Rosistilla ulvae: one gene and its partner. The protein of the gene in region 1 binds, or shares a complex with, the protein of each later gene. Links are inferred from orthologs where the notes say so. Each region holds a gene or a part of one and is shown in the gene's direction. Other genes may lie near its edges. The genes, in order: mnmG and mnmE.

Evidence for each region.
Region 2: the proteins of mnmG (region 1) and mnmE are in contact, whole or in part, in a solved structure (PDB 9HIP), measured with the Escherichia coli proteins. The link is inferred for Rosistilla ulvae from one-to-one orthologs.

Annotation. Positions count from the first base shown.
Region 1 is NZ_CP036261.1:458,637-473,182, reverse strand. The notes cover bases 4,789-7,678. They hold mnmG (tRNA uridine-5-carboxymethylaminomethyl(34) synthesis enzyme MnmG), read left to right. Parts: upstream 4,789-5,233; coding sequence 5,234-7,123; downstream 7,124-7,678. Other genes in these bases: EC9_RS01775 (response regulator), read left to right, coding at 7,446-7,678; EC9_RS01785 (hypothetical protein), read right to left, coding at 4,789-5,045. In the rest of the region: fabD (ACP S-malonyltransferase), read right to left, coding at 1-294; rpmF (50S ribosomal protein L32), read right to left, coding at 387-569; holA (DNA polymerase III subunit delta), read right to left, coding at 853-1,911; EC9_RS01790 (Rpn family recombination-promoting nuclease/putative transposase), read right to left, coding at 2,027-2,956; more of EC9_RS01785, read right to left, coding at 3,057-4,788; more of EC9_RS01775, read left to right, coding at 7,679-8,033; EC9_RS01770 (sensor histidine kinase), read left to right, coding at 8,087-9,343; EC9_RS01765 (ATP-binding protein), read right to left, coding at 9,400-12,744; EC9_RS01760 (hypothetical protein), read right to left, coding at 12,723-13,418; EC9_RS01755 (endonuclease domain-containing protein), read right to left, coding at 13,456-14,546. UniProt on the Escherichia coli protein: NAD-binding protein involved in the addition of a carboxymethylaminomethyl (cmnm) group at the wobble position (U34) of certain tRNAs, forming tRNA-cmnm(5)s(2)U34.
Region 2 is NZ_CP036261.1:5,112,612-5,127,166, forward strand. Bases 6,706-9,604 are described here. They hold mnmE (tRNA uridine-5-carboxymethylaminomethyl(34) synthesis GTPase MnmE), read left to right. Parts: upstream 6,706-7,422; coding sequence 7,423-8,787; downstream 8,788-9,604. Other genes in these bases: EC9_RS18010 (HEAT repeat domain-containing protein), read right to left, coding at 6,706-7,279; EC9_RS18020 (type 1 glutamine amidotransferase domain-containing protein), read right to left, coding at 8,808-9,335; EC9_RS18025 (TIGR03009 domain-containing protein), read left to right, coding at 9,586-9,604. Outside these bases: EC9_RS18000 (DUF1549 domain-containing protein), read left to right, coding at 1-2,126; EC9_RS18005 (c-type cytochrome domain-containing protein), read left to right, coding at 2,355-5,621; more of EC9_RS18010, read right to left, coding at 6,002-6,705; more of EC9_RS18025, read left to right, coding at 9,605-10,545; EC9_RS18030 (DUF6655 family protein), read left to right, coding at 10,816-11,652; EC9_RS18035 (glycosyltransferase family 9 protein), read left to right, coding at 11,697-12,734; EC9_RS18040 (D-TA family PLP-dependent enzyme), read left to right, coding at 12,887-13,978; EC9_RS18045 (helix-turn-helix domain-containing protein), read left to right, coding at 13,999-14,555. UniProt on the Escherichia coli protein: Exhibits a very high intrinsic GTPase hydrolysis rate. Involved in the addition of a carboxymethylaminomethyl (cmnm) group at the wobble position (U34) of certain tRNAs, forming tRNA-cmnm(5)s(2)U34.

The DNA of each region.
Region 1 (14,546 bases):
CCCCGCGGCGACCGTCGCTTTTTCAACGACCTGCGGCTGTTCGGCTCGCAGCACCTCGACTGCAGCGATACTGCTGACAAACAGAGCTGGCTGGCTGTATTCGGTTGCCGAGAGCCGTTCTTCGGGGCCCGCCAGACAAACGTCGGCCAGATCATAGCCCAGGATTGCCGAAGCGCGATCAAACACCTCGCGGGCAACCGGCTTCTGCTCAATCAGGTCGCGGCACATGCCGACGGACTGAGCGCCTTGCCCGGGGAACAGAAAACCGATCTTTTGCACTTCGAGCGAAACCATGAGCGTCCATAGACCAACGGCAATGCAGCAAATCCAAGCGATTTGCGATTGCTTAGTGTAGAGATGTCAGATGAGATGAACCGAGCTGCGGTCTACTCTTCGTTGACTTCAACAATCGTGCGTCCCATGTAGTACCCACACTTTGGGCATACGGTGTGAGTCGGCGTTGCCGAGCTGCACTGGGGGCAATAGGTCAATTGCTTGCGGCTCAAGTGATCGTGCGAACGTCGCTTGTTGGTACGACTGTTAGAATGCTTGCGTTTTGGAACGGCCATGACGGAATCTCAGATTACGGAATTAGGAGCAACGCTCTTTGCGGACATATTGACTTATCAGCTTGTCGAAGCCCCATATCGTACAAATTCTTCAAATTACCTGTCAACGCGTTCGCTGTCGGATATCTCGACTATTTTCCGGTAACCTCCCGCCAAATGCCGCAAAACGGGACAAAGTCGGGCAAAACGTGTCTTTCCCGAACTCCGACAACTGAAATCACCCGCCGGAACAGAATTTCCGCAGCAGCCTTTGCAAGCATTCTCAACCGGCCAAAACCGCAGCTCAGCTAGCCATTTTGAGGAACAACTCCTCCAAAACCCAACGCGCCCGATCATCGGTCGAGTGGGTTCCTTTGAGCTTCAAGTCGGCATCCAACAGCCAGCCGAGCATCCGTTGGGCGCGAGGTCGGCCGATCTTCCGCAGATGAGCTTCGGCCTTCTTCATATCAAACGGGCGGAAGCCAGCTTGCTGCAGCGCGTCGGACAAGGAGATCCGGCGGCCCGACTTCTCCGCGTAGTCGATCGCGGCGGCGGCGAGCCCCAGTCGCCGCAGAGACCAGGAAATCTGAGGCAGCAGTGCAAACGCCTTCTCGCCGCTGGCGATCAGGTGATCCAGTTGCCGCAGCGCTTCACCCGAATTCCCTTCGGTCGCTGCATCGATGATCTCCCAAGTCGTCTTGCTGCGCCAGCCGCCGACAAACTTGCGAACCATGTCGTCCGTGACCGGTGCCCCCCGCTCGACGCAAACCGCTAGCTTGGCGATGTCGGTATCGAGCAGCCCCAGCGAGGTGCCGGACAGCTCGACCAGCGTCTCGGCGGCCCCTTTCTGCAGTTTGCACTGGTGTCGCGCCGCGACGAACCCGCACAAAAACGACTTCAGCTTGTTCAGATCGGGTTTGGTGCTGCGGCCGCTGCCGGTCGGAATCGCACACTGGACCAACAGATGGGTTTTGTTGATCGCTTTATAGAGTCGCGTGTTGCCGGGAAACGACTTCAGTTCCAACAGCAGCAACCCCGCCGAAGAGGGCTTGGCGACGTACGCCTCCAGTTCCGCGCGGTACTTGGAGACAAATTTGTCGGCGTCGCGAACAACGATCGATCGCGGTTGCCCCATCGAGAAGAGCGATCCGGTCTGCAATTCATCCCGTACATCCTTCCACTCCGCCAGTTCGCCATCGAGATCGATGCTGTCGGGGCGATCCTCTTCCGCCGCATCCAAGCCCAACAGCTTCCGCAACGTCCAGCTACGCAGCATCGGATCGTCGCCAAACAAGACGGTGACCGCGCTGGGGGCGGAGTCGCTGGCGGCGGTCAGCAGATCAAAAGCGTTCAGAAGCGGCATGGTCGGAATCGATCGGCGGGCAGACCAAAGTGACGAACATCGGAGCGGAATACGGTTTCAAACGACGCAACTGTAGCGGCTTTCCGCCAAGACAACACCCGACAGCTACTCAGAATCAACGACCTTCCTTAGGCAACGCCTCGCTCAAATCGCTGGCCAACTGCTGAAGCTCGCTCACCTGCAGCGACATCAACGACTCGACAGAATCGACCTTGCGGCCCAAGACCTCCTGAAGCGTCCGGATCCGACCGATCCACTCCCCCTTCTCAATCCCCTCTTGTAACCACTGTTCAGCAATAGTTGGCATCAGGCTTTCTCCTTCGATTCGCAATGCGTCGGCGACCGCTGTCCGCAACTGGTCGCGAGTCACTCGGTCGGTTCCGCTGACCAGATAGCGGAGGATCGTTTCGAGACTAGACAACCCCGTCGCTGGAGGGAGCAATTTACGAAACAGTCGCAAAAGCTCTGGCAACCTCTCGGGCAGTTCATCGCGCCCGATATATTTTAGCAGCGACATGTACGCAAAGAAAAGCGATTCGGCACGCAATTCTTCATCCGTGCAACAGCTCAGATCGATCAAAGGCAGGGTGAACGATGGGACATACGGCTGCAGCGATGCAGGAGCATCGATCAATTCCGGCAACGACCGGGCGACATTCCATGGCCGCACACCGTGATACAACACGATCGGGATCACACAGCACAACGGCAGCGAATCGCGCTGCCGCTGGTCCAGCACCCCAACTATATAACGCAACACCTGAAACGAAGTCATCGCGTCGGGCTTCGATTTGTGTTCGAACAACAACACAACCAACGCCTCGCCGCCACCAGCCAACGCGACCTCAAAGACAAGATCCGAAAGGCTCTCCCGCAAGGTTTGATCAACAAACGATTGCTTGGCCGGAACGATGGTATCGAGATCCAGCTCCGCCACGACCTCCGGCGGCAGACGCCACAACACAAGCTGCCGCACCTGATCGATCTCGCCTAAGAACCGGCGAACAAACCGGTCGTGAGGATTGTTGACGGCGTCGTCCGACATCGGTCCAGCCTCCCGTGTCTCACTTGCCTTCGACACCTACACATTATAGGGCAGATAGCAAGTAACACGGAATCGCGGAAACCGAAAACCGACGCCGGTTCTAACGAAAGCTTGCCCGGGGCAGAGCGGCTTGCGTGCCTTCGGGTTGCCCTTCGATCGGCTGGAACCCATTGATCCGGCCTTGCGGCGACAAGCCCTGCACCGAGACCGGCACGTCCAACGCATGCACGCCGACGTTCCCCGCCTTGTCGGTCGCCTCGACTCGCAAGTAAATCTCGCGAGGCAATTGCGGATCGGCTGGCCAAATGTAACGCCCCGTGTTCGCCAAGCCGGTAGCGATCGTGGTCCAGGGACCGTCGAGCGAATCGGAGAAGGCGAGGCTGATCGGGCGCGGGCCAAAGTTTTCGTCGTTGCAGGCGTAATCGATGATCAACGAACCGGTGTAGCTCTCGTCGCCATAAGTCGCCCCGGTCACCCGAGTCTGTGGCGCCGTGGTGTCGACCAGCACGTAGATGTCCGCTGGATCTCCCGAGACGGGCCGCGGCGTGGTCAACCCATTCGCCGCCACGATCACGATCCGGAATCCAACAATGCCTTCTTTGGACACTTCGATATCAAACGGACTCTGCTTGTCGGGATCGGCATTCCAACGCTGCCAAGTCTGGCCGCCGTCGCGAGTTCCCCAAAGTTCAACCGCTTCGACCCCGCCATTCCCGACCGATTCCACTTCGTAATCGAGACTGAACTGCTTCGACCGCGTCACCCTCGGCGTGTCGTTCAAGGACAACGATCGAGCCTGCCGTTCGCCGCTGGTCTCCGCCGGCGACTGAGTCTCTGCTGGCGTCGACGCACTGACCTGAGTCCCCTGCAGCGGACGGAATGCTTCGCGAGGCGCCGCGGGTCGCTGCATCGACTGGCTTTGCTGCGGCGTGCTAGGAGGCGAATAAGTCGAAGCCGCCGGCTCGGTCGCTGCGTAATTCGGAGTCTGCCCACCGACAGGCGGTTGCTGCTGTTGTTGCTGCAGCGGAGGATTGAGTCCAAAACCTTGCGTATCGCTAACCGCTCGCGCCGTCATCGGGACCGCGCCGCGATACTGCGACGTCGTGGGATGCGTGTAATTGTACGCGGGGTTCGTCGCCGCAACCGGCTGACCAGTCGACGGTGCTGGCGCTGTCGCGGGAGGATAAGCCGGATCGGCGACTGGAGCCGCTTGAGCCGACCGATAGGCTGGCTGAGTGTAACCGGGTGTCGTCGCTGGCTGAGCGTAAGTTGGGCTGCCGCGGAAAGTCGAGCGATCCGAAACCGCTGTCGCAGCCATCCCTGGGCCCGGCTGACGCTGTCCGCTAGCGAACGTCATCGGATTCGATGCCACGCGAGGGCGTTGCACCTGTTCGTTGAAGACGGTCTGGTTGCCCGCTTTGTCGCGGACGATCATTCGCACGTAGACCTGACGCCATTCGGTTTGCGGCTGCCACGTGATCCGCCCCACCAAAGCACCATCCTCGGGACGACGCCCCGGGCGACCTTCGATCGAGATCGGCATCCACTGCCGAACCGCATCGGTCATGTACTCCAACTGCATGTACTCTTCGTCGACCGCCACATCGGTGATCGCATAATCCAACACGATCTGGCCGTTGATATCCGAATCGGTTGTCGCCTGAACCTGCGGATTGGTCGTGTCGACAAACACGCGCAACTGCGGCGCCATGTTGCCGGTCGGATACGAGATCCCGCGAGCATCGATCGTCCGCGTGGAGAACCAGAAATCGCCATCCTCGGGAGCCTGGAACGGGAACCCGCTTTCATTAGCCGGCTGCCGAGCGAAGAACTTCCACGTCTTCCCCTGGTCTCGCGAGACAAATAATTGAACCTCGACCGGCTGGGCCCCCGTCCGCTCGACCGAAAAGGGGATATCAAAGCTGGTGTTGTTCAGGAACACTCCAGCCCCGAAGTCCTGCGTCGCCGGAGGCGTTGCGATCACGCTGGCCTGCATCGCAGGTGCCTGGGCAACGGCGACGTTTGTGCAACAATATAAAGGAATGGCACACAAGACCGCCAACGTTCGGTGAATTCGCTTTTGTCCCATGGATCCCTATCGCTCCGGTCAGATCGGTCGCGAGCTGCGATTTGCACGAGCAAACCGTCGTCGCGAATGCTGATTCTTCCTGTCGCACTCAAATTGCGGGTCGTGCCGGTCACGCACACCCCTTGTTCGGTTCGGCATTTTCAGCGGATCAACTTGAATCAAACACACGGCTCATCTAGGTAAACAATATGTTTGCGGCGGAATACGATTTTGATGTCCTAGTAATCGGTGCCGGGCACGCCGGAACCGAAGCTGCCGCGGCGGCGGCCCGGCTGGGAGCCAAGACGGCCCTGCTGACGACCAACCTCGATACCGTCGGCCAGATGAGCTGCAATCCGGCGATCGGCGGCGTCGCCAAAGGGCATATCGTCCGCGAAGTCGATGCCCTCGGCGGCCTGATGGGGATCGCGACCGATCGGACCGGCATCCAGTTCCGGATGCTCAATCGACGCAAGGGGCCGGCGATGCACAGCCCGCGTGCCCAAGCCGACAAAAAGGCGTACCAGATCGAGATCAAACGCTTGATCGAAGAACAGCCCAACCTCTGGCTGCGGCAGGAAGTCGTCGACGACTTGGTCACCGAAACGATCGACGGACGCACACAGATCACGGGAGTCAAAGTCAAAGGGGACGCGCTCTACCGCGCCCGCTGCGTCGTGCTGACGACGGGGACTTTTTTGCAAGCAATCATGCACACCGGCGAAGCCAAAACCCAAGGGGGCCGCGCCGGCGAAGGGACAACGGCCGGGATCAGCGGCGCCCTGCATCGACTCGGCTTCCAACTGGAACGCTTCAAAACCGGCACCCCTCCGCGGCTGAACGGCCGCACGATCGATTATTCGCAAACCGAACGCCAGCCGGGAGACGACGATCCGCAACCGTTCTCCTTCATGACCGATGCGATCACCACCCCGCAGCTCCCCTGCTGGATCACCCACACGAATGCCCAGGTCCATGACCTGATCCGCGCCAACCTCCAGCGGGCGCCGATGTACAGCGGCCAGATCGACAGTACCGGGCCACGTTATTGCCCGTCGATCGAGGACAAGATCGTCCGATTTGCCGAACGCGACTCGCATCAACTGTTCCTCGAACCCGAGGGCTTCAACACCCAAGAGGTCTACGTCAACGGCGTCTCGACCAGCCTGCCCCGCGATGTCCAAGACCAGATGTTCCGCTTGATCCCCGGCCTGCAAAACGCCCAGATCATGCGTTATGGATACGCCGTCGAATACGATTATTGTCCGCCACAGCAGCTTCGCCCCCACCTGGAGAGCAAGCTAGTCGATGGACTGTTCCTGGCCGGCCAGATCAACGGCACCACCGGATACGAAGAAGCCGCCGGGCAAGGACTGTTGGCCGGCGCCAACGCAGCTCTGACCGTTGCCGGCCGCGAACCGCTGATTCTCGGCCGCGAAGACGCCTACATGGGTGTGCTGATCGACGACCTCGTCACCAGCGGGACCGACGAACCGTATCGAATGTTCACCAGCCGCGCCGAATATCGACTCACCCTGCGACAGGACAATGCCGACCGCCGCTTAACCAAGATCGCCAACGACGTCGGCTTGATCGATCCCGCCCGCTGGCAGCGATTCGAAACCAAACTGGCCGAGATCGACCAGGGAACCCAGTGGCTCAAGGCGGGCCGCATCGAGGGACAACCAGCCGCCAAGTACCTCTGCCGCCCCGAAACGACGTGGCAACAGATCGAAGAAGCAGTCCCGCAACTGCGAGAACTCTCAGCCGAAGCGGCTCAACAGGTCGAATTCGACACGCGGTATGCCGGATACGTCAATCGGCAACAGACCGAGATCGCGCGGATGAACCGGTTGTCGGAAAAGAAGATCCCCGCCGATTTCGACTTCAAAAACATTCGCTCGCTGCGAACCGAAGCTTTTCAAAAATTCGAGAAGGTGCGGCCGATCACGATCGCCCAAGCGCGTCGGATCAGCGGAATCACGCCCGCCGACATCGCCCTCCTTCTGGCTAACCTGGAGTCGCAAAACATGGCAAAAACCAGCAAGCCGGAGCGTCGGCCTCAGACTCCGCCCCCCCAATCGGCAAGCCCGAATTGAGAAGGCCGCCAATCGTCGCAAGCTATTGAAAAGCCGCAGCTTACCCCAAACGAATTCATCTTGACCGGTCACGCGTCTTAGGTATAATTCCCAGAGTTGGCAAACCTGGCAATCAGGGAAGGGCCGGATGCCCTTGCCGAATGCGACCTGTAGGCTGCCCCTATCACGTATAGGCAACGCAACGGGTTTTTGTCGACGAGCCAGATCTGAAGCTTAAGACGTTCCTTCAGCTACCAGACTGTCTCAATCACCCGGTCGTTCTTTCGGACGGGAGCGACGGATTGCCTGGCGAACTCAGGCTCATGCAGGGAGGATGAATGCTATGACCACAAAAACGGTCTTTACCACCGGCGAGGCTGCCAAGATTTGCAAGGTCAGCCAACAAACGATCATTCGCTGTTTTGACAACGGAACGCTCAAGGGCTTCCGAGTCCCTGGCAGCCGATTCCGGCGGATTCCACGCGACCTCCTGTATTCCTTCATGAAGGACAACGGGATTCCGACCGACGCTCTCGAAAGCGGCAAGAAGAAGATCCTAGTCGTCGACGACGATGTCGATTTGGTCGAACTGATCGTCGAAGGCCTGGAGCGCGATGGCCGCTTCGATCTCCGCACCGCCAACAACGGCTTTGATGCGGGGATGCAAGTCAAAGAGTTTCGCCCCGACCTGGTGATCCTCGATGTCATGCTTCCCGATATCAACGGCAAAGAGGTTTGCCAACGCGTCCGCAGCGACCCTGCCATGGACAGCGTTCAAATCATCTGCATCTCGGGCATGATCGAACAAGATAAAGTTCAATCGCTCCGCGATGCAGGCGCCAACGACTTCATGCAGAAGCCATTTGCGATCGAAGATCTGATCGCTCGCGGCTGTGATCTGCTGGAGATCGAACGCAAAGCGGAACACTAGACGTTACCGAACTGTAAGCCAGCGAAATCGGCGATCCACCAGTCTCGCAACCGATGCCCGACTGGATGCCGGACCGACGCGGAATCCCCATGAACCAAACCGGGCTGCTGCCGTCGATCTCGTGGAATAGCTCACGCTGGTGGCTGCCGCTGTCGACCGCCACCGCAAATCAACTGGCTCAACAGTTCCTGCAACCCACCTCCGACGCGCTTCGAGCGCTGTTGGAATCCGATCCCGCACTGCGGATCTGGATGCTGTTGGAATCTGCAGCTTCCAATAACGCGGCTCTCCTTACGCTCAGCAACCTAGCCAACCAGGCTCCCGCTGCGCTCGCTGCTGCATTCCGCGACAGCGACCGAAGAAGCGATCCGCCCAGCGACTTACAGAGCTTCCATCCCCAGTGGTGCGAACTGCACCGCGATGCCACCGCGTGGGATTCCCCCGAGCGATGGCTGCAGGTCACCGGCCCCGCCGCTCCATCGGCTTGGCAACAGACTTGGCCTCGATTGGTCGACGCCACCAACCTCCCGCAAACATGTCCCGATTTCGGCGGCAACAAGCTCGACCTCGCGCGGCTTTTGCAAACCATCGATCGCGCCGCGGCGACAAATGCTCACTTCGACAACGCGCTGAATACGGAAAAGCTCGCGGCGTTAAAAGAGTTTGCTTACGGCCTCAGCCACGAGATCAACAATCCGCTGGCCAACATCTCGACTCGCGCGCAGAGCCTCGCCCGCGACGAAAGCTCTCCCGATCGCAAACGGATGCTCGCCGCGATCGTCAACCAGGCGATGCGTGCGTACGAGATGATCGCCGACGCGATGTTCTTCGCGAATCCGCCGCAGCCGAAGATTGCCGATGACAGCGACCCCGAAGACGTTTCGGAATTGGTCCGCCAGATCGTGGATGAATTCACCGCCAGCAGCGCGATCGACGGCATCGCGATCTCCTCGCAGATCGCCCCCGATTGCCGAGCCACCATCGATCGCGGACAGATTGCCGACGCGATCCGCTCTCTGTTGCGCAACGCCTGCGAAGCGATCCACCCTCCCGGCCAGATCGCCATCGAACTGGTTCGCGCTGACAAAATTCTGCGTCTGAGGGTCACCGACAGCGGGCCTGGCCTGAACGAGCGCGAACGACGGCACGCCTTCGACCCATTCTTCAGCGGGCGTGAAGCGGGCCGCGGACTTGGGCTTGGCCTCTGCAAAGCCCAACGCGTGATCGAACTAGCCGGCGGCCAGATCGCCATCGACAGCAGCCCCACTGGCTGCGTTGCAACCGTGCATATTCCGGCTGCCACGCAGTGAAATACCGGCTCCGGCGGCGTGACGCTACAAGCAACATCGATGTTGCGTCACGGCAGTCACTGCACAACATTTCGCGACGCTTTTGCCTTCTCCAGGATCTGGGCTTCGTCCAACAAACGTCCCGCAGTCAGCGAATCGGGGATCTGGATCTTTGCCGGCACCGCAAATTCGCCATCGGGGAACGAAACATAAAACTCCCCGGTCTTTAGTCTTGGAAAGTCATTGGCCTGCGAACCTTTTCCCGACATCAGCTCCGTCAAGGTTTGCAACGACGCGGGAGAGTTGGCCCGTCCATAAAAATGCGTTGCACAGTTCCCAACGATTTTGGTGTCGATGTCTTTGGGATGCTGGGTAGCAAAGATAATTCCCAGCTTGTACTTCCGAGCCTGCGCCGCTAACTGCCGCATACTTGCCAGACACGATGAACTTCCCTGGCTGGGAACAAAGTCGCGTGCCTCGTCGATCACCACCAGCCCACGCAGAGCGCGGCCGCCCGGCGGCGTCGGATTCTTCTTGATCCACGAGAACAACGTCATCGCCAATTGATTGATGAAGTCGCATTGAGCCGACTTCCCCGGCAATCCGATCAAGCTGATGATCGACAGCCGCAACCTCTCGCTGGCTCGTTCGTCGCCAAACAGCACCGCCGGATCGAGTTTCACCCCGCGACTGCCCAACAGAGGATTCTGGACGATAGCAACCTTTAAACTGTCTGCGATCTCCCGCGCCAACTTCTGCTCATTCTGCACCCCCACCATCGCTCCAGAGGGCAATTCATCGAGCATTTGGGCGTATGCTGGCAGCGAACAGGTCGTGGCCTGCGCTGCAAAAAACGAAAGGGAACGGGACAAGATCCCCGCCTTGGAACGAGCGCGCTGAGACGACTGCGTTGCCCCAACGATCTCGCGCAGCGAACCTTCGACCATTTTCACCGCTTGATCCAGCTCAGCCGGATCGTTGCGAAGCGCCTTGAAGTCGGGGATCGGCTCCAAACACAGCGGGTTGCCATCTTCGCGCCCCGGTGTCCAAACGACCTGCTCCACTCGCTGTGCGAATTGCGCCGCCGCGTCGGCATCATCAGCCCCCCAATACTCCGAAGGCTGATCGCGCCGCTCGTCGAACGTGCACATGTCTTGTGCACAATCGACGATCAGCGAAGGGATCCCTGCCAAGGCCGCCTGTTCAACGATTCGTCGAACCGTCACAGTCTTCCCCGACCCCGCGCCACCAAGCACCAGCGAATGTTTGGCCAGCGTTGGTACGGGCAATTCGACGAGCGTTGACTCGCCAAAAGCCTGAACGCGCATTCCCAGTGGCAAACGGTTCGACCGAAACTCGGGCGACGTACTTACCTTCGATTCGGAACCATTCCTCGGCGACAGATCGGGTGTCGCCTCATTCATGTTGTTGCGTTCCGACGGGCTTGCTGCTCCAACAGAATCTTCCTTCTCTGCTGCCCCGACATCAGCGGGAGTTGTCGAATCGAACTGACTCTGGAACGCCTCGGCTTCGGGATCTTGCGGCGTCTTTGGCGACAAGGAATCGAAGACGTGCTGTGGCACGAGAGCCTCTGCGAGATCGGACATCGCGCTAATTGGTGTCCGCGATTGCAGCCAGCGATTCAAATCGGGATCGTCCTCGTGCAACAGAGTGTTCAATGCTGCAAGCGTCTTCAGTTGGTCGATGTTTAACGGGAACAGTTTCCCTCCCTGCTTCAGCAGCGTGTCGACTAACTGTTGGGTCAGCGCACCTCCCGGCAATGGCTTGTGGCGAACGATGGTGAGATGCCGATAGGAAAGATCACGATCGATTCCGGATTGCGTCATCGCCGAACGCAAGCGACTTTGGAAAGCACGGGCATTTTTCCATTCCAACCCGCGCACGCAGAAGTGCAGCTCCCGACCTCGCTCGTTGTGGAAGACAAATCGCACCCGCGCATGCAACGGCTTGGCATTTGCCCCACCAGCAAATTCACGCTCGACAATGACATCGACATCATTGGGGACTCGATCCTGATGCTCGATCATCAGGCAACGCATCGCCGCGTCATACAGCGGCGCCAACCGCTCATCCTCTGCCTTCTCATCCAGGATCGTCTCCGCATCCACCGCTTCCCGCAACTCTTGGAATCGACCATCGAGACGACTCGACTCCGACCCGTCCGGGCCGGTTCCTTTGGGCTTTGCCTCGATCGAAGAAACCTCCTCGACAGCTTGCTGCGTCAAGAACTTACGGCGGTACTGGTCGCAGACCTTCAAGGCATGTCGAGGCGTATTGTCGGCCAGTTGCGCCAGCGCATCGGAAGTAAACGGCCAAGTGGGATACGGAGCCTTGAAACCGATTTGCCGATAGCCATCGGAGAGCCGCTTGCCGATCATTTCAGCGATCGATCCATCGGAGGTCGGCTGCAGCACGCTTGGTTCATGAAACCGATCCAATTGGCTGGCTAAGCAGATCTCGGGCAAAATGTGCCATGTCGATTCGATGCATGCCACGATCGGCAGCGTCCAGTCGAGTTCGCGCATCGATGCCAGCCCGGCACCGATCTGTTGGACGATTTGGTCCGACGCAGCCTGTTCCTGTTCGGCGACATCCCGAAACTGACGCTGCCCGACTTGATGCACAATCGGATCGAGTTGGTCAAACGCGACCACGGTCGGCCCATTGAGGCTCATGTACCAAATGATTCCTTTAACGATCTCACGCGGCAGTGCAACATCGCGAACGAATCCGAATCCCTGCGAAGCCTGGGACTCCAACTGCTGCCCCTGCAACCACGCGTAACCGACGCTTTGGGTTTCGATGTCCTCAGAATTCAAGCAACAGATCGCCCGAATCGCATCCTGATGCTTAAGCGTATTGGTTTGATGGCGTCCCCCGTTGTACCTCTGCAGGTAACCAAGGATCTTGTCGATGTTCCGCTTCAAAGTTTGCGGACGGTTTTGTGTCAGTGTCGCCAGCACCTCATGCACCGGCCTCTGGGGACACAACAGCTTAACGAAGCGACGCATCAACAGTTCCTGCTGCGTCCTCCCTTCATCGACATCCTGTTGCAATGAATCGATCACACCCTGCAACAACGTTTCCCAAAAGTCGCGAACGTCGGTCATGTCGACCAAAACAAACGCCGCGTCCGCTGCGATCGCCGACCGGCGGAAATCGCCCAACAAATGCGTCTTCCCCGCTCCACCGGGACCGACGATCGGCCAGCCCATAATCCCTGCCCGCGGATTCTGACGAATCTCCGCCAACCGATTCGCAAATTCGATCCTCAGCGGCTCGTGGAGCTTGCGGACATCCGTTGGGTTATCGACCCACACATCTTGCAGCCGGACCGCGCAATCAAAAGTCACGCGCCGCATTGCGTCGACGGCGATATCTACTGCAGTTGAGGCTGGCATGGGCTTGCTCCTTGCAAATACAAAATGTGAGTTTCCTGTCCGCTGATCGTTGTTAATGCAGCATCGCGATCGGCCGTACCAATCTCCAGTGGGTTCTCCAGCCGCATCATCGACAACTCTCCCCGACGCTGCATTGCCAACAGCGCATCATCGACATCGTTGCGTGCGTAAGAGTCCAGCAGCGGTCGCAGCTCCGCCAGTCGCACGCGTTGCTTGAACTGCCCATCGGTCAACAGCAAGCAGGCTTGTTGAATCGCCTCCGGGAGACCGCTTGGGTCTTGCAGGCTGGGCTCCGCAGCAGACGCTTGTCGCACGATTTCTGCAGTTTCCTCCGCCACTCGACGCTGATAATCCTGAGCTTGATGAATCATCTGACCGATCGATAGCGTTTGATCTTGGCTGGCAAAATAACTGGCCAACAGCTGCGTCAGACCGGCGAAGACGTCTTTAATCCGTGGGCTCCGCGTGTCGATCGGTTCGTTCAGATGCTCTTGCACCCACAACCAACCTTCATCGGTCAATTCGACATAGGTCGGCCGGCCGCTCTCTCTCGTCAAGCCTTGCTTCTCCAACAGCTTGCGGTTGCCAGCGGGAGTCGGCTTCACTTTAGCCTCTTTCAGATACAGCCCGCCCCCGGGACTGACCGCAAGCGACCACAAGAACAGCCGTTGCATTGGACTCAATTCAGTCGATATCACGCGCCACCTCAACCTATTGATTTTCAGCAATCCGGAAATTAACGACGTCACGAATTTTCTCGATCGCCAACAACGGGTCGGCGATCACTTCATCATGCGGCAGCCGTAACACCAGATAACCGCTGATCAATAATTCGTAGTCGCGAGAACGATCCTTGCGAAACTCTTCCTCCGTGCTATGGAACCGAAAGCCATCGACTTCCACGACTACTTTACCAGCTCGCCACAGCAAATCCACCACACACGGAGAATCACGAACCGCCAAAACACGTACATTGGATTCAAACATCCCCGCCAGTGATGGATCGTTGGCAAGCGTTCTGGCAAGCAACTGTTCTCCTGGACTGCCCGGATGAGGGCGGCCAAGGATCGGAAAGACCAGCTTCCGCTCGACCGGGTTCTGCCTGCCGGCTAGCCGATCCGCCCCCGGCCTTGCTGCCTCCGCAACGACATTCGCTTCCGGCGAAGTTGCTGCAGCTCCGGACAACGGCAATTGCGGATTCTCGCTTCCAGAACGATGCACATACGGCAACTTCTCCAGCATCCGCTGGCTTGCGATCGCAGGATCGGTCACCAGGTAAACCGCTCCACCTGTTTGATCGGCTACCCATTCACAACCCGCCGCCAATCCCATCATTCGCGGATCATCACACGCTTCGTTCCACGTGGCAGAAATCAAAACCACTAACGGTGATCCCGCCAATGCCGCAGCCAATTGCCGCAACTGCTGCGTCAGTGAAAACTGGGGAACAAACGGCACTTGATTCCTGGCGACACATCTGATCGCCAACCGCAACCATCGCGGATCGACAGCGCGATGAAGCTCGGAACGGCAACCGGCGACCATCGCCTCAACGATCTCGTCGAAGGAAGCATCTTGCCCGCGCCCCGCTTCAGCCGCATGATCGAATGAAAATGTTTGGCGATACCAATTTGGCCAATATTGCAATGCCGCTTCAGCAAACGTTTCAGTGAACGCATGCATCCAATGCGAGCTTTCGGGGACTGAACGCATCGCATAACGTACGATGCAGCAATTGGGATTTCGTTGAAGCAACAGTTTACTGACCGAATCACAGGTCGACATCACGTCATCGACCGCCA
Region 2 (14,555 bases), 4.7 Mb from region 1 along the record:
AGATTCGCATCCCCGTGAAGGTCACGCGGCCGAGCGAGAAGCTGCCGATCAGTTTCGAAAAAGATATCGTTCCGATCATGACTCGCAGCGGTTGCAACACCGGCAGCTGCCACGGCGCGAAGATCGGCAAAGATGGCTTCATGATCAGCCTGTTCGGGTACGATCCCGCTGGCGATTACAGCCGCATCACCCGCGAAATCGGCATGCGTCGGATCAACCTAGCCGTTCCCGCCGACAGCCTGTTCTTGACCAAAGCGACTGGCGCGGTAACGCACACCGGCGGCAAATTGTTTGACAAAGAGAGCGTCTACTACGCGACCATCCTTGAGTGGTTGGAGAACGGAGCCCCCAACGACCCGACACCGCCACCCGCGGTTTCGAAGCTGGAAATCTATCCTCCTCAAGCGGTCATCGAAGGTGCGGGCAGCAAGCAAAAGTTCATCGCGGTCGCCCATTACGACGACGGCACCACACGTGACGTGTCGAACCTCGCCGCCTTCATGACAAACAACGAAACCTCCGCTTCGATCGACAACGAAGGCAACGTCACCGCCGGTGCGCGTGGCGAAGCGTTCATCATGGCTCGCTTCGAAACGAAGACCGAAGGCCGCCAAGTGATCGTGCTTCCAGAAAACCTGAAGTACGAAGCACCGCAGATCACCGGCAACTACATCGATCAATCGGTCGGCAAGAAGCTGAACCAACTGCGGATCCTACCGAGCGGTTTGTGCAGCGACGAAGAATTCTTGCGTCGCATCACGCTGGACGTAACCGGCCAGATGCCCACCGAAGAGGAATACCATGCCTTCATGACCGATACCGCGCCGCAAAAGCGGTCCGAGTTGATCGATCGCTTGTTAGAACGCAAAGAATTCAGCGAGATCTGGGCGATGAAATTCGCTCAGCTGTTGATGATCAAAAGCTCCAACCAAGTGAGCTACAAGTCGGCGTTCCTGTACAACCAATGGTTGACCGACAAATTCGCTCGCAATGTCCCCATCGACCAAATGGTTCGCGAAATGCTGGGGGCTACCGGTGGTACGTTCAGCAGCCCAGCAACCAATTACTACCAAATCGAAACCGACACGCTCAAGCGAGCGGAAAACGTCGCCCAAGTCTTCATGGGAATCCGCACTCAGTGTGCCCAGTGTCACAACCATCCATTCGATCGTTGGACACAAAACGATTACTACAGCTTTGCCGCGTTCTTCTGCCAAGTCGGCAGCAAAGGTGCAGAGGACTATCGCGAACGAATCATCTACAACCGTGGCAGCGGCGAAGTCAAACACGTCGTCACCAACAAGGTCAGCCCACCCAAATTTCTGGGTGGTGAATTTGCCGACACCAAGGGCAAAGATCGCCGTGTTGTGCTGGCCGAATGGTTGACCAGTCCAGAGAACCCTTATTTTGCTACCAGCATCGCGAACCGCGTCTGGGCTCACTTTATGGGCGTCGGAATTGTAGAGCCCGTCGATGACGTCCGAATCAGTAATCCCGCCTCGAACCAAGAGTTGTTTGAAATGTTGGGAACCAAGCTGGGTGAATATAAATTCGACTTCCGCCAGCTCGTTCGCGACATCTGCAATAGCGAAGCGTACCAACGTAGCGCAACGGCAAACGAAAGCAACAAGACCGACACACGCAACTTCGCTTATGCGACGGTTCGCCGGATCCCTGCTGAAATGCTGCTCGATTGCATCGGTCAGGTAACCGACACCAACGAGAAGTTCCGCGGTCTTCCACTGGGAGCCCGAGCCGTTCAAATCGCCGATGGTCGCACATCGACCTACTTTTTGACGACGTTCGGCCGTGCTCCACGCGATACCGTCTGCGACTGTGAAGCGTCGACCGATCCATCGCTTTCACAAGCCTTGCACCTGCTTAACAGCAACACCACCAGTGGCAAGATCACTCAAGGCAAAGTGATCGACAAATTGCTGGAAGGCGATGCGACTCCCGAACAAGCTCTCGATCGGCTCTATATCCGTTGCTTGGCTCGCAAGCCAACCGACACGGAAAAGGCCGAACTGTTGGCGACCATTGGAAAATCGCCCTCTCCCAAGGAAGGACTCGAAGACATTTTCTGGGCTTTGCTAAACAGCCGGGAATTTGTTTTCAATCACTGATCCGCGTGTAGAATAGATCGATACTACGCCGCCCATTGCGGCGTTTGCAAACGCGTCGTGCGAATGCCCGCCATCGACAATCGCTTTGGCGGGCAGCACTCCGGTTTCGGGGTGAGCGATGCGCTGCGAAACTACATCGATATCGCCGATCCGCCCCCACTGTGCCCGCTTGTTGCGCGGTGAGGTTGGTTCGGATGATTCCCTCCCCACCTAAATGCATTCGCCGCCATGAAACGAATCTCCTTTCTCCTGTTAGTCGCCTCGTCGTTTAGCACTTTGCACGCTGCCGATGAAAAGCCGACCGACAAGCCGAAGTTGAATTACATCGATCATGTTCTACCGATCTTTCGGCAGAGCTGCTTGAAGTGCCACAACGCGAACGATGCCAAGGGTGGTCTGGCCATCGACAGCTATGCCGCGTTGATGGAAGGTGGCGGCAGCGGTGAAGTTGTATTCGACGGGGATTCGGGCAGCAGCCGGCTGTACCAGGTGATGACTCACGAAGATACGCCTGTGATGCCTCCGAATTCGGAGCCGCTGCCGAAAGAGCAATTGGACATCATCAAGAACTGGATCGATGGCGGTGTACTGGAAAACAGCGGCAGTAAGGCCAAGAAAAAGAAAGGCCCTTCGCTGACCTTCACTGCGATGGATGCGGGCGGAAAGCCCGACGTGATCACCATGCCAGAATCGGTCTGGCGGGTTCCTGTGATCACGACTCAACGCAGCGCTGCGGCGTCGGCGATCGCAACCAGTCCCTGGGCACCGTTGATTGCAGTGGGTGGCCAACGTCAAGTCTCACTTTACAACACCGACACCGCTCAGCTGGAAGGTGTGCTGCCGTTCCCCGAAGGTGTTCCGCAAACGATCCGTTTCAGCGTCGACGGCGCCTATCTGATGGTCGCTGGTGGCACGCACTCATCCTTGGGGGTTGCAGCGGTCTACGACGTGAAAACCGGCGATCGACTGTTCCGCGTCGGCGATGAATTGGACACCGCATTTGGTGCCGATATGAACGATAACATGTCGCGGATCGCGTTGGGTGGTCCGGAGAAGATGCTGCGGATCTTCGACACGTCGACCGGCGACAAGCTGTTCGATCTGAAAAAACACACCGATTGGATCTACTGTGTCGACTACAGTCCCGATGGGATCTTGGTCGCCTCGGGTGATCGTTCCGGCGGTCTACACGTCTGGGAAGCGGACACCGGGCGGCTGTACTTGGACCTGATCGGTCATACCGCGGCGGTTCGAGGCGTCTCGTGGCGAGCCGACTCCAATGTCCTGGCCAGCTGCAGCGAAGACGGAACCGTCAAGCTGTGGGAGATGACCGAAGGGAAACAGCTGAAAAGCTTCAAAGCGCACAACAGCGTGACCGGCATCATGATGGCCAAAGACGGCCGAATCGCGACCTGTGGCAAGGACCGCACGGTCAAACTGTGGGACGCCAACGGCGGTGCGATTGCTACGCTGCCCGCGTTTGGCGAACCCGCGTTGGAAGTCGCGCTGACCCACGATGGAAGCAAAATTGTCGGTGGAGATTGGTCGGGACGGACCGTCATCTGGAGTGTGGCCGATCCCAAGCAAGCACATGAGATCGCCCCCAATCCTCCCACACTGGAACAACAGCAGAGCGCTCAAGCCGCGCAGGTCGCTGAATTGCAGAAGGCTTTGACGGCATTGGAAGCGAAACAAGCGGCGGCTCAGAAATCAGCCGACGGATCCAAAGCGGCACACGACGCTGCGGTCGCCAAACTTGCACAAACCAAAGCGGCACTCGCCAAGGCGACCGCGGACAAAGCCGCTGCCGAAAAACTGTTGGCCGATCTGACAGCTCAGAAAGCTGCCGAAACCAAGCGATCGGACGACGCTAAACAGAAAGTCGCTGCGTTGACCAAACAAATGCAGGACGCCAGCGTGCAGATGCAGGCCAACAACAAAGCGATGACCGACGCCACCGCGCGACGTGATGCCGCCCGCAAAGAATTGCAAACCGTGAATACTGCGATTGCTAAACTGGCCGCTGACATGGACGCGCCGACCAAAGCCAAGGTCACCGCCGACGCAAAGCTTCAAGAGCTGACGAAGCTGCAAGCTGACGCCGCGGCTGCGGAGAAGAGCGCGGCCGATTCACAGGCCAAGACCGAAGCCGAACTCAAAGCGGCTGAAACCAAACTGGCGGCAACCAACAAACAGTTGACCGACCTCACCGCCGCAATCGGGGTTGCGACGCAACAGGTTGCCGCAGCGAAGGGCGAACAGAAAAAGGGGACCGATCAGGTCGCCGATCTCAGCCCGAAAGTTGCCGCGGCTCAGACTGCCGTCGACGCCAAAAATGCTGCCGTCGCCGCGTTGCAAAAACAAATTGCCGACACCAAGGATGAAGCTGAGAAGAAGTCGTTGAACGAACAATTGGTATCGGCGCAGGGCGAAGCCAAGGCGGCAACCGATGCAAAGGCCGCCCTCGACCAACAACTGGTTGCGGCCAATGCAACGAAGGCAGCCGCCGACAAAGCACTGTCGGAATTGAATGCCAAGATCGCTGCGATGGAGAAGCAAAAAACGGACAACACCGCTTCGCAGGCTGCCAGCCAAAAACAGATCGCCGATCTGGCGGGCACGCGTGACGCTGCCAAAGCCGAACGTGCAAAGCAAGCCGCCGTCGTGGCCAAGTATGCCGCGGACATCGGCGAGGTCTCCAAATCGCGTCAGGAAGCTGAAGCGCTGTTGGCAACGATGAACAAACAGAATGCCGACCTGACGGCAAAACAGAAGGCGCTCACCGCGACCGATAACAAGGAAGAAGCAGCTCGCGTGGCAGCCGCAGCCAAGGTCGCCGAATTTAAAAAGGCCGTCGAAGCTGTCACGCCGATGGTCGCCGCCGCGAAGGCCGAAGAAACCGCAGTCGCCGCAAAGCTGTCGGAGCTCACCAAGAAGGCAGCGGCCCAGCCAGCGGAAGTCGCGAAATTTGCGGCTGCGATCAAACAGAACACCGCCCAGGTCCCAGTTGTCGAAAAACAGATCGCTGATTCCAAGGCAGCTCTGGACGCGGCAACGGCTGGTTTGGCAAAAGCGAAAACCGAAACCGACGGAGCTCGCGCAAACGTAGCGACCGCTCAACAGCGTCTCGAAGGCTTGAATACCGAATTCGTCGCGTTCCAAAGCACGGCGGCTAAATTGGCTCAAGCCCAAGCGGCTGCGGAAGCTGCGGCCGAAGCAAAACGCAAAGCGATGGAGGCCGAAGCCGCGGCTGCGGAAAAGGTCGCTGCGTCGATCGCCGCACGCGACGCCCAGTTGAAGCAGGTCGAAGAGAACATGAAAAAGCTGGAAGCTCAACTGGCAGAGATGCAAAAGGCTCAGGCCGCGGAACAACAGAACCTCTCGGGACTGAAGACCAAGGTAAGCGAGCTGGAAGCTGCCGCCGACGAAGCCCTTTCCGAAGCGGAAACGCAAAAGGAAAAGGCAGAGTTTTTCAAGTCAGCTTACGGCAGCTAAACCCGTTGCAGGACGAGCGTCGATCGGACTTCGTGTACGATCGACACGAGATATCCCTATCTTCCAAACGGTTTGTCCCGGTTAATCGTACGAGCGATCCCGTGGGCTTACCGTTTTTTCATTGGATGTCCCCGTCGCGAATCGCTAAGGTCCAGTTCTCCAGGCAACCGGGCGCTAGCAGGTCTTCGGTTTACTTACGTTACCGAGTGCGGAAGCGAGATACTGATCCGGATCGTCCACTCACTTGTTGGGCTGAGCGTCACTCGCCAACTTCAATGGGCCAACGAAAGCGACAAACGGCAATCGCGTGACGGCTGATCAGCGCCAACACAATCCAATTTGCCCGACGATCGATCCCGGACGATCCATCTTCAAGAACGCTAGCGCACCAAAGCTTGGCGTATCCGAGCGGCGACGGCTGGATCCTGTTCGGTCGATAGCAGCGTGCGGAGTTCTTTTGCGACGTTCGGATCGTTCATCGTTCCCAACGCAGACAGCGCCCGCATCCGAACGCTCCGTTCCGCGTCCTCGGCTAACCAAAGCAACCAACGACGCGGGTCGATATCGGATCGATTCGTAATCTCATCGATCAACGTCATCCGGATCGCCGCGGTGTTCGAAGCCAAACGGATCGCCAGGCTAAGATCGGCCGGTCGAAACCCGCGGTGAATCAATTCGCTGCGAGCGGCTTGAGCCAACGGTTTGCGGATGCTCGACAAAAGATCGATCACCGCGCGAGTCGAATACGCTTCCAACGCACCGTTGGTCGAATATCCGCCTGCGGAAAGGATCGGGGCCGAGCCGCCGATCGGCAGCGTCACCACAGCGTCACTTGGGGCGGTTCTGCTAGCCAACATCTCCGGCTCCAGCGAACTGGTTTCCACCAACTCCGGCGGTGCGGCCGGACGGGGGCGACCGGTGGGATCGACCCACAGATTTTCATCGAGCCCGTTTCTTGAAACGGCGGGCGAACCGGGTGAATCCAAAGCGAGTGGTTGAACGCTAGGCAGGAACTCCGATTCCTCGGTCAGTGCCACATCCAACGCTTGCGGTGGTCCCGCGGGCATCGCTGCAGCGGGCAATGGTTGGGTCGATGCTACCAGAGTCGGCTCGTCTGCAACCGCGTCGTCGGGCAAACCGATCTGCGATAACAGCGACGTCGCCAACCGATAACTGGTCTGGGCGCGTTGCAGGTCGATATCCAACGTATCGAGCAACGTTTGGTTCAACAGATCGGTCAACCAAGGGTAGCGATCCGGCGGTATCTCGGGCAATCGGTCGGCGATTTGACGCGTCAATTCAAAATGACAAGCGGCTCCACTGACAGGCCCTTTCTGCATCGTCGCGTCTTGCATCGACTTCAGGACTTCGAACGAAGCCCGCGCCACGCCGCGGTCGCGATGCGACAGCGATTGAACCAGGACGGGAATCCCTGGGACACCCAAATGTCCGATCGATTGCAATCTTTCGGCCTGGGATCCCAATGGAAGATCGTCGATGCCTTGGGTAAGCTGGTTCAACAAAAACCAATTGCAGACGCGCGGCACGACAAAGACCGTCAAAACGGCGACCATCCCGATCGCGGCCCACCAGGGCCAACCGGAGAAACGCCGTCGACGCCGATAGGCGAACGGGTTGCTGGATTGGTGGTGGTTCATGCGGTGACGGCTCCGGTGCGGTTGACCGCTGAATTCTTCTGTGATGTGAATAATAAGACAATAGCAGTATTGGAATTGCCCGGCGGATTGCGGCCTCACCAACCTCCGTCGCCAAGCAATTTCCAAGTGAGAAAGCCAGGATCATGTTTGCGACTCAAGAAACGATCGCCGCGATAGCATCTCCGCCCGGCGGAGCGATTCGCGGAATCGTTCGCGTCAGCGGCCCCGACACAACGCGGATCTTGCACGCGTTGTGCGCGTCGGATGGTCCGTTTCCCGACCGCGCCTCGCGAATCCAGGCGCGGCTGGATCTGGGGCAGCCGCTGGGAGAGGTCGACGCTAGCATTCTGCTCTGGCCCGATGACCGCTGCTACACCGGGATGCCAAGCGCAGAGATCCACTTGCCCGGGGCTCAACCGATCTTAAACGCAGCGTTGCAGCGGTTATTGGACCATGGTGCCCGTATGGCTGAACCGGGCGAATTTACCATGCGAGCCTTCTTGGCCGGGCGCTTGGACCTGACCGAAGCCGAAGCTGTCTTGGGCGTGATCGATGCCGACGACAAGCGGACGCTCGACGCCGCGCTGCGGCAGCTGTCCGGCGGCCTCTCCGGACCGCTGAACCAGCTGAGAACCGAGCTGCTGAATTTGCTAGCTCATCTCGAAGCGGGACTCGACTTTGTCGAAGAGGATATCGAATTCATTTCGCAACACGAACTCTCGACGAACATCCAACGGATTTGCCAGCAGGTCGAAGCGATCACCGACCAGCTGACGTTCCGAAGCGGTTCGACCGGGGCGCCTCAGGTTGTGCTGCGCGGCGACCCCAATGCTGGCAAAAGCAGTCTGATCAACGCACTGGCGAGCGAAGAGATTGCAATCGTTTCGGCGACAGCCGGGACGACGCGCGACTGTGTCGAACAGACGCTCGACTGCGGTGGGCTCGCGGTCCGTTTGATCGATACCGCCGGCATCGAACAGGCCCGCGATGCGATCAATCAACAAGCTCAAGCATTGGGGGAACAAGCGCACCAAGAGGCCGACCTGTTGCTGGTCTGCATCGATCTGAATCAAGAGAGTTTGCGGCCGTGGCAACTGGCGCCGCGAGAGCCCGGAAACCATAGCAGTCAACCGATGCTGTTCGTGGGAACCAAACGCGATGCTTGCCAGCGGTTGCCCGATTGGGTTGACGACGACTGGCTGCTGACCAGCAGCCTGACCACTTTCGGCATCGACGACCTGCGTACGCAGATTGGCCAGCGGCTGCAATCGTCCGATGCTGTCGAATCGAGCACCGTTTCATCGACTGCGGTGCGCTGTCGCGAAACGCTCGTTCAAGCGAGCGATGCCCTGTCGAATGCTCAACAGGTGATCGAGCATCAATTGGGCGAAGAACTGGTCGCGGCCGAGCTTCGATTCGCGTTGGACGCCATCGGCCGGGTGACGGGCGTCGTCTACACCGATGATATTCTCGATCGCATCTTCAGCGAATTCTGCATCGGCAAATAGCGACTTGCTAGCAACATCGCCTATCCAGCTGTCAGCACTTCGATCAACCCGCGGCAGAAATCGGGCAGGTCGTCGGGGCGTCGACTGGTGACATGATTGCGGTCGATCACGACGGCGGCATCTTCCCAAATCGCACCGGCATTGATCAGATCGTCTTTAATCCCGGGCGAACCGGTGACGCGGATACCTTTGTAGACGCCGGCGGAAATCGGAATCCAACCGCCATGGCAGATCGCCCCGATCGGTTTCCCCGCTTCATGAAAATCGCGAACGATCTGCAAAACCTTCGGGTCGCGGCGCAGTTTATCGGGCATGAAGCCACCGGGAACGACCAAACCGGTGAAATCGGCTGCATCCATATCGTCGATCGCCGCGTCGGAGGTGCAGGGATAGCCGTTTTTGCCAGCATAATTCGTGTTCGCTGCGGGCCCCGCGACCACCACCCTTGCTCCCGCTTCGATCAAACGCAGCTTCGGATACCAAAGTTCAAGATCCTCGTAGATGTCCCCGACGAAGACCAAAATCTTGTGTTTAGTTAATACAGGCATGGGGTTCCTTCAGGAAAAACACGGCGGTCGGCCAATTGGCCCCGTCAAATGCAGGGTGAACATAGAAGCGTGGCATCGTACCAAGGGACCGCATGGGCCGCAAATTGCCATTCCAACAACCCTATCGATTCGACTATCGTCCCCTTAGATGGCAGCAATCGATCTTCGGAAACGTGGACCGATCTGCTAATGTTCCGCTTTGATCTCCAGAAAAGCTAAACCACCTACTACCATTCAAAGGGCGTCACGGATGATGCGTTTGATTCGATCGATCGGCCTGTTGGGCCTGCTGTCAGCGGCGACCTGCCTAGCCCAGCAAGCGACTCCGGGGCAGCCGCAACCTGCCACAACCCCCAATGCGAACGCGCAACCAACCGGCCAACCGTTTCCTGCCCTGTCGGCAGAACAACAAGCCCGGTTGGACCAACTGTTAACCGCATGGGAATCGTCCAGCAATTCGACCAAGCGGTTGTCGGCTAGTTTCAAGCGATGGCAGTTCCGCCCTTTGCAAGCACCTAAAGAAATCCACGCAACCTGGGCTCGCGGCGAAGTCAAATACCAAGCTCCCGCGCAAGGTATGTACCGCGTCGAAGAGATGTTGTTCTTCAACGGTTTCGACGACAAGAAGGCGCCGATCTACAAGAAGGAAGCAAACCAACCGGGTGATTGGTGGGTCTGTACCGGCAAGGAACTGCTGGAATTTGATCGCGCCAACAAGAAGTGCGAGATCTTAGAACTGCCCCCCGAAATGCAAGGGACTCAGATCGTTTCCAGCCCGTTGCCGTTTGTCTTCAACCTGAACGCTCAAGAGATGAAGAACCGGTATTGGCTCCAAGAACTGCCCCCAAAAGAACAAGGGGAGTATTGGTTGGAAGCGTGGCCCAAACATCAAAAGGACCGCGCTGAATTCATGAAGGTGATGATCATCATCGACGCCAAGCAATTCCTGCCCAAGGCGTTGGTCCTGTTCCCACCCAACTTTGATCAACGCAACAACCCCGAACGCGACGTCTACGAATTTGCGGACGTGCAACGCAACGGAAACTTGTTTTCCAAAGCGATGGAGGGAATCTTCGGTCAGAACTTCATCGATGTCTCGCCACCGTCGGACTGGAAGATCATTCGCAACAAGTTCAACGCGGGGGCGCCCCCCAAGATGGCTCAAGAAAACGGTAACGCTCCCCTCGGCCAAGCACCACAGAGTCGATAGCGATTGCCGCATCGAAAAAATGGAACCTGCGGTCGCCGTCGACATCTGTGTCGCTGCCCTCCGCAGGCCGAATGCGAATTGCCAGGCTTCCTTCGCTTCGCATCCCGTCCCGCCCGCTCCCCTCCTACCATCACTGCTTCGCTAAAAACAACGACGATGCATGCTCGCCTCGAATTTTCCTGTCGTGTCGCAACGCTCATTGGGGTATTGGCACTTTCGTTGGCTACGGGATGCGGAACAACAAAATCAAGAACCGCAACCGATCAACTGTTGTTGTCCGACGCCGTCGACCGCAGCATATCGGCGATCGACTTTCGTCCGCTGGCTGGGAAAAAGGTCTATCTCGATACGACGTATCTGGCGGCGGTGAAAGGAATTCTGTTCGTCAACTCCGACTACATCATCAGTTCGCTGCGACAGCAGATCATCGCCGCGGGCTGTCTGCTGGAAGAAGACCGCAAAACAGCGGAACTGATCATCGAAGCTCGGGTCGGCACGCTTGGTGCCGATGGCTACCAAGTCAGCTACGGCATCCCCGCTAGCAACGCATTGTCGACCGCTGCGTCCCTGGTCGCCGAAGCGCCACCGGTTCCCACGATTCCTGAGATCTCGTTTGCGCGCCGCGAGTCGAACGAAGCGTCTGCAAAAATCGCGGTGTTTGCATACGATCGTGAAACCCGCAAAGCGGTCTGGCAATCGGGGATCTCACGCAGCGAATCGGATTCCCGCGACACATGGGTCCTGGGCGTTGGACCGTTTGAAAGTGGCACCGTGCGAGAAAGTACGCGTTTGGCCGGACGCGATCTCCCCTCGTCCCACAAGGAAGACCACTCCCATTCCAGTGGCGCATCGCCACTGCGGCCCCCCGTCGACCTCAACGCTCAAACTCGATTCGAAGATGGGTATCCGATCGTCCCCGGTGCGCCACCGCAACCAGATCTGATGAACGAATCGAGCGAGGCGGTCGTGTTGGATGCATCCCAAGGGGGAGAACTGAAAACCGTTTCGTTTGAAGAAGCTGCCAAACACGCCGATACACCGTCGGGCGAAGCTGCCAAGAAACCGGCGGGCAAGCCCGCAGAGGCAAAAAAACCAGCAAAGAAATAGCCGACGCATCTCGCTCCACAACTCGCTTTTCCCACAGGCATCGCATGTCCGACAAACCCTACCGTATTTTGATTTCGCGTTTGTCCGCGATTGGTGACTGCATCGCAACCCTGCCGATGGCCGCGGCGATCAAGGCGGCGATGCCCAACGCAACGATCACGTGGGCGGTTTCCTGCGCGGCCCGGCAACTCCTTGAGATCTGCCCCGACGTCGATCGCGTGATCTCCGTTCCCAAACGCTATCTCCGCACTCCCAGCGATCTGATGGCGATGCGTCGACAGCTTCGCCAGCAACCGTTCGACTGTGTGCTCGATCCACAAAGCCTTACCAAAAGCGCCGCCTTGGGATGGATGAGCAATGCGCCGCTGCGGATCGGATTTGCCAAACCGCGAGGCCGTGAACTAGCCCCATGGATGAACACGGTCTCCGTCGACAGCGATCCCGATCTTCACGTGATCGACGCCCAAGCCGAACTGCTGCGACCGCTGGACATCGTGCCGGGCAAGCCGCAGTTCAACCTGAACATTCCCGACGACGTCAGCCGTTGGGCCAAACAGCATGTGACGGAAACCGTCGGCGATCCCAACCCCGTGATTATGAATCCCGGAGCCGGTTGGGACAGCAAGATGTGGCCGGCGGAGCGGTTTGGGCAGGTCGCGGCGTGGCTTCGCAACGAACACAAAATCCCGACCCTGATCGTATGGGCGGGCCAACGCGAACGCGAATTGGCCGAACAGATTCGCCAGGTTTCCGATGGCGCCGCGGTCTTGGCAGCCGACACGTCGCTGGTCCAGTTGGCCGCGGTCTTGAAACATACGAAGCTGTTTCTCAGCAGCGACACCGGCCCGATGCATCTTGCCGTCGCCGTCGGCACCCGCTGCGTCACGCTACACGGACCGACGCGGCCGGAGTTGTCGGGCCCTTATGGCCCCGAACATCTTTCGATCCAAAAGGCTCGCTTCGACGGTACCAGTCGGCAGCGGCGCTCGGCCGACAACTGGTCGATGCGTGCGATCGAAGTCGTCGACGTTTGCGCCGGTTTGACACAAATGCTCAGCCGCTCATCGCGAGTGGCCGCATAAAGCCTGCCGCCGTCGGTCACAATGCGTTGAAACCTCCCGTCTACTAGGTTCCCGTCCGCCCCATCGGACGTTACGCTGATCGTGGGCCGCACGCTGCGCGTCTACGGGCTCACCGATCATCGATCGTGTCATTTCTCCTATAGGCTTACATCATGAATTGGAAAAATATCGAAGGCCTCGACGGCGTGGAATCTCCGGGGCTGCTTGTCGATTCCGAAAAGATCCAACAGAACATCGATCGGATGATCGAAATCGTCGGCGGTGCAGAGCACATCGACCGTCTGTTTCCGCATGTCAAAACGCACAAGATGCCCGAAGTCACGCGGATGCAGGTCGACGCGGGGATCACGAAATTCAAAGCGGCCACCTTGTCCGAAGCTCAAATGGCCGCCGGTGCCGGTGCCAGCGAGGTCCTGATCGCTCATCAATTGGTCGGCCCCAAGCTCGATCGCTTGGCTACTTTGATCGAAGACTTCCCCAACACAAAGTTCGCCGTCCTCACCGACGACCCGCAAGCTGCCGACGCGATCAATGAAAAGTGTGGTGACGCCGATGCTCCCTTGGATGTCTATATCGATATCGATTGTGGCATGCATCGCACCGGGATCCCGTTGGGCGCTCGAAGCGATGCATTGCGAGCGCACATCGATTCGCTGTCGGGACTGAATTTTGCTGGCCTGCACGTTTACGACGGCCATCTGCACGATCCCGATCTGCAACAGCGGACCGACAAAGTCAAAGAGATCCTCGGCAAAGTCGCCTTGCACGAGAAGGAACATCCGTCGCCGCGGATCATCGTCGGTGGATCGCCGACGTTTGGCATCTGGGCTGCGGAAACTTCCTGGCATCTCAGCCCCGGGACCACGCTGTTGTGGGATTTTGGGTACGGAGACGCCCACCCCGATCTTCCGATGAACATCGCCGCCGCGTTGATCTCCCGCGTGATCAGCAAACCGGGGGAAGGGAAGGTCTGCATCGATCTGGGCCACAAATCGATCGCCGCAGAGATGCAGTTGGAAAAACGATTCCAGTTCCCCGACCTTCCCGATGCTCAACCGATCGGCCAAAGCGAGGAACACCTGGTCCTGCAAACGCCAGCTGCCGCTTCGATGCAAGTCGGCGATATCGTGATCGCCATCCCTCGGCATATCTGCCCGACAGTCGCTTTGCATTCGCATGCGACCGTGGTCAGCGGAGGCCGAGTGACGGGCGAGCGGTGGCAAGTGACCGCTCGCGATCGGTAAACCTTCGACGAGGCTGACCAGTGAAAAAGCAAACGCGTCCGGTCGAGGTGACGATCCCCGCCTGTGGCGTGTTTGTTTTGGAAAGTCATCACGCCGCCGACTTCCAAATGGAACCGTCGCGCCACCCCTTCACGGAGATCTTCCATGTGATGCAGGGATCTGGAAAGATCCAGATCGATCACTGCCACGTCGGGTGCCAGGCGGACGATACGATCGTGATCCCACCGGGATGCGAACATACGATCATCGATGCTCCCGAGTTCCCACTTTCGCTCTACGGGATCTGCATCGCCACGGAACTCTATGCCTGGCAAGGCATCTCGCCCGACTGGTGTAAAGCGGGCGTACGACCGATCAACAAGCTCGCGTTGCCCGGAATCCGCGATGCCCTGCGACGAATGCTTTATGAGCAATCGATCCCTCGGCAAGGGAGCGACCTAACGATCGTGGGTCTAACGATGCAGTTGCTAGGCACATTGGCAGGCAACAACGCAAAGGCACCACCACCGCGCCAGCCACCCACACCACTTGCAGGGGCCGCCGAAGCGGTGGCGCACTATATCGAACAATTACATGG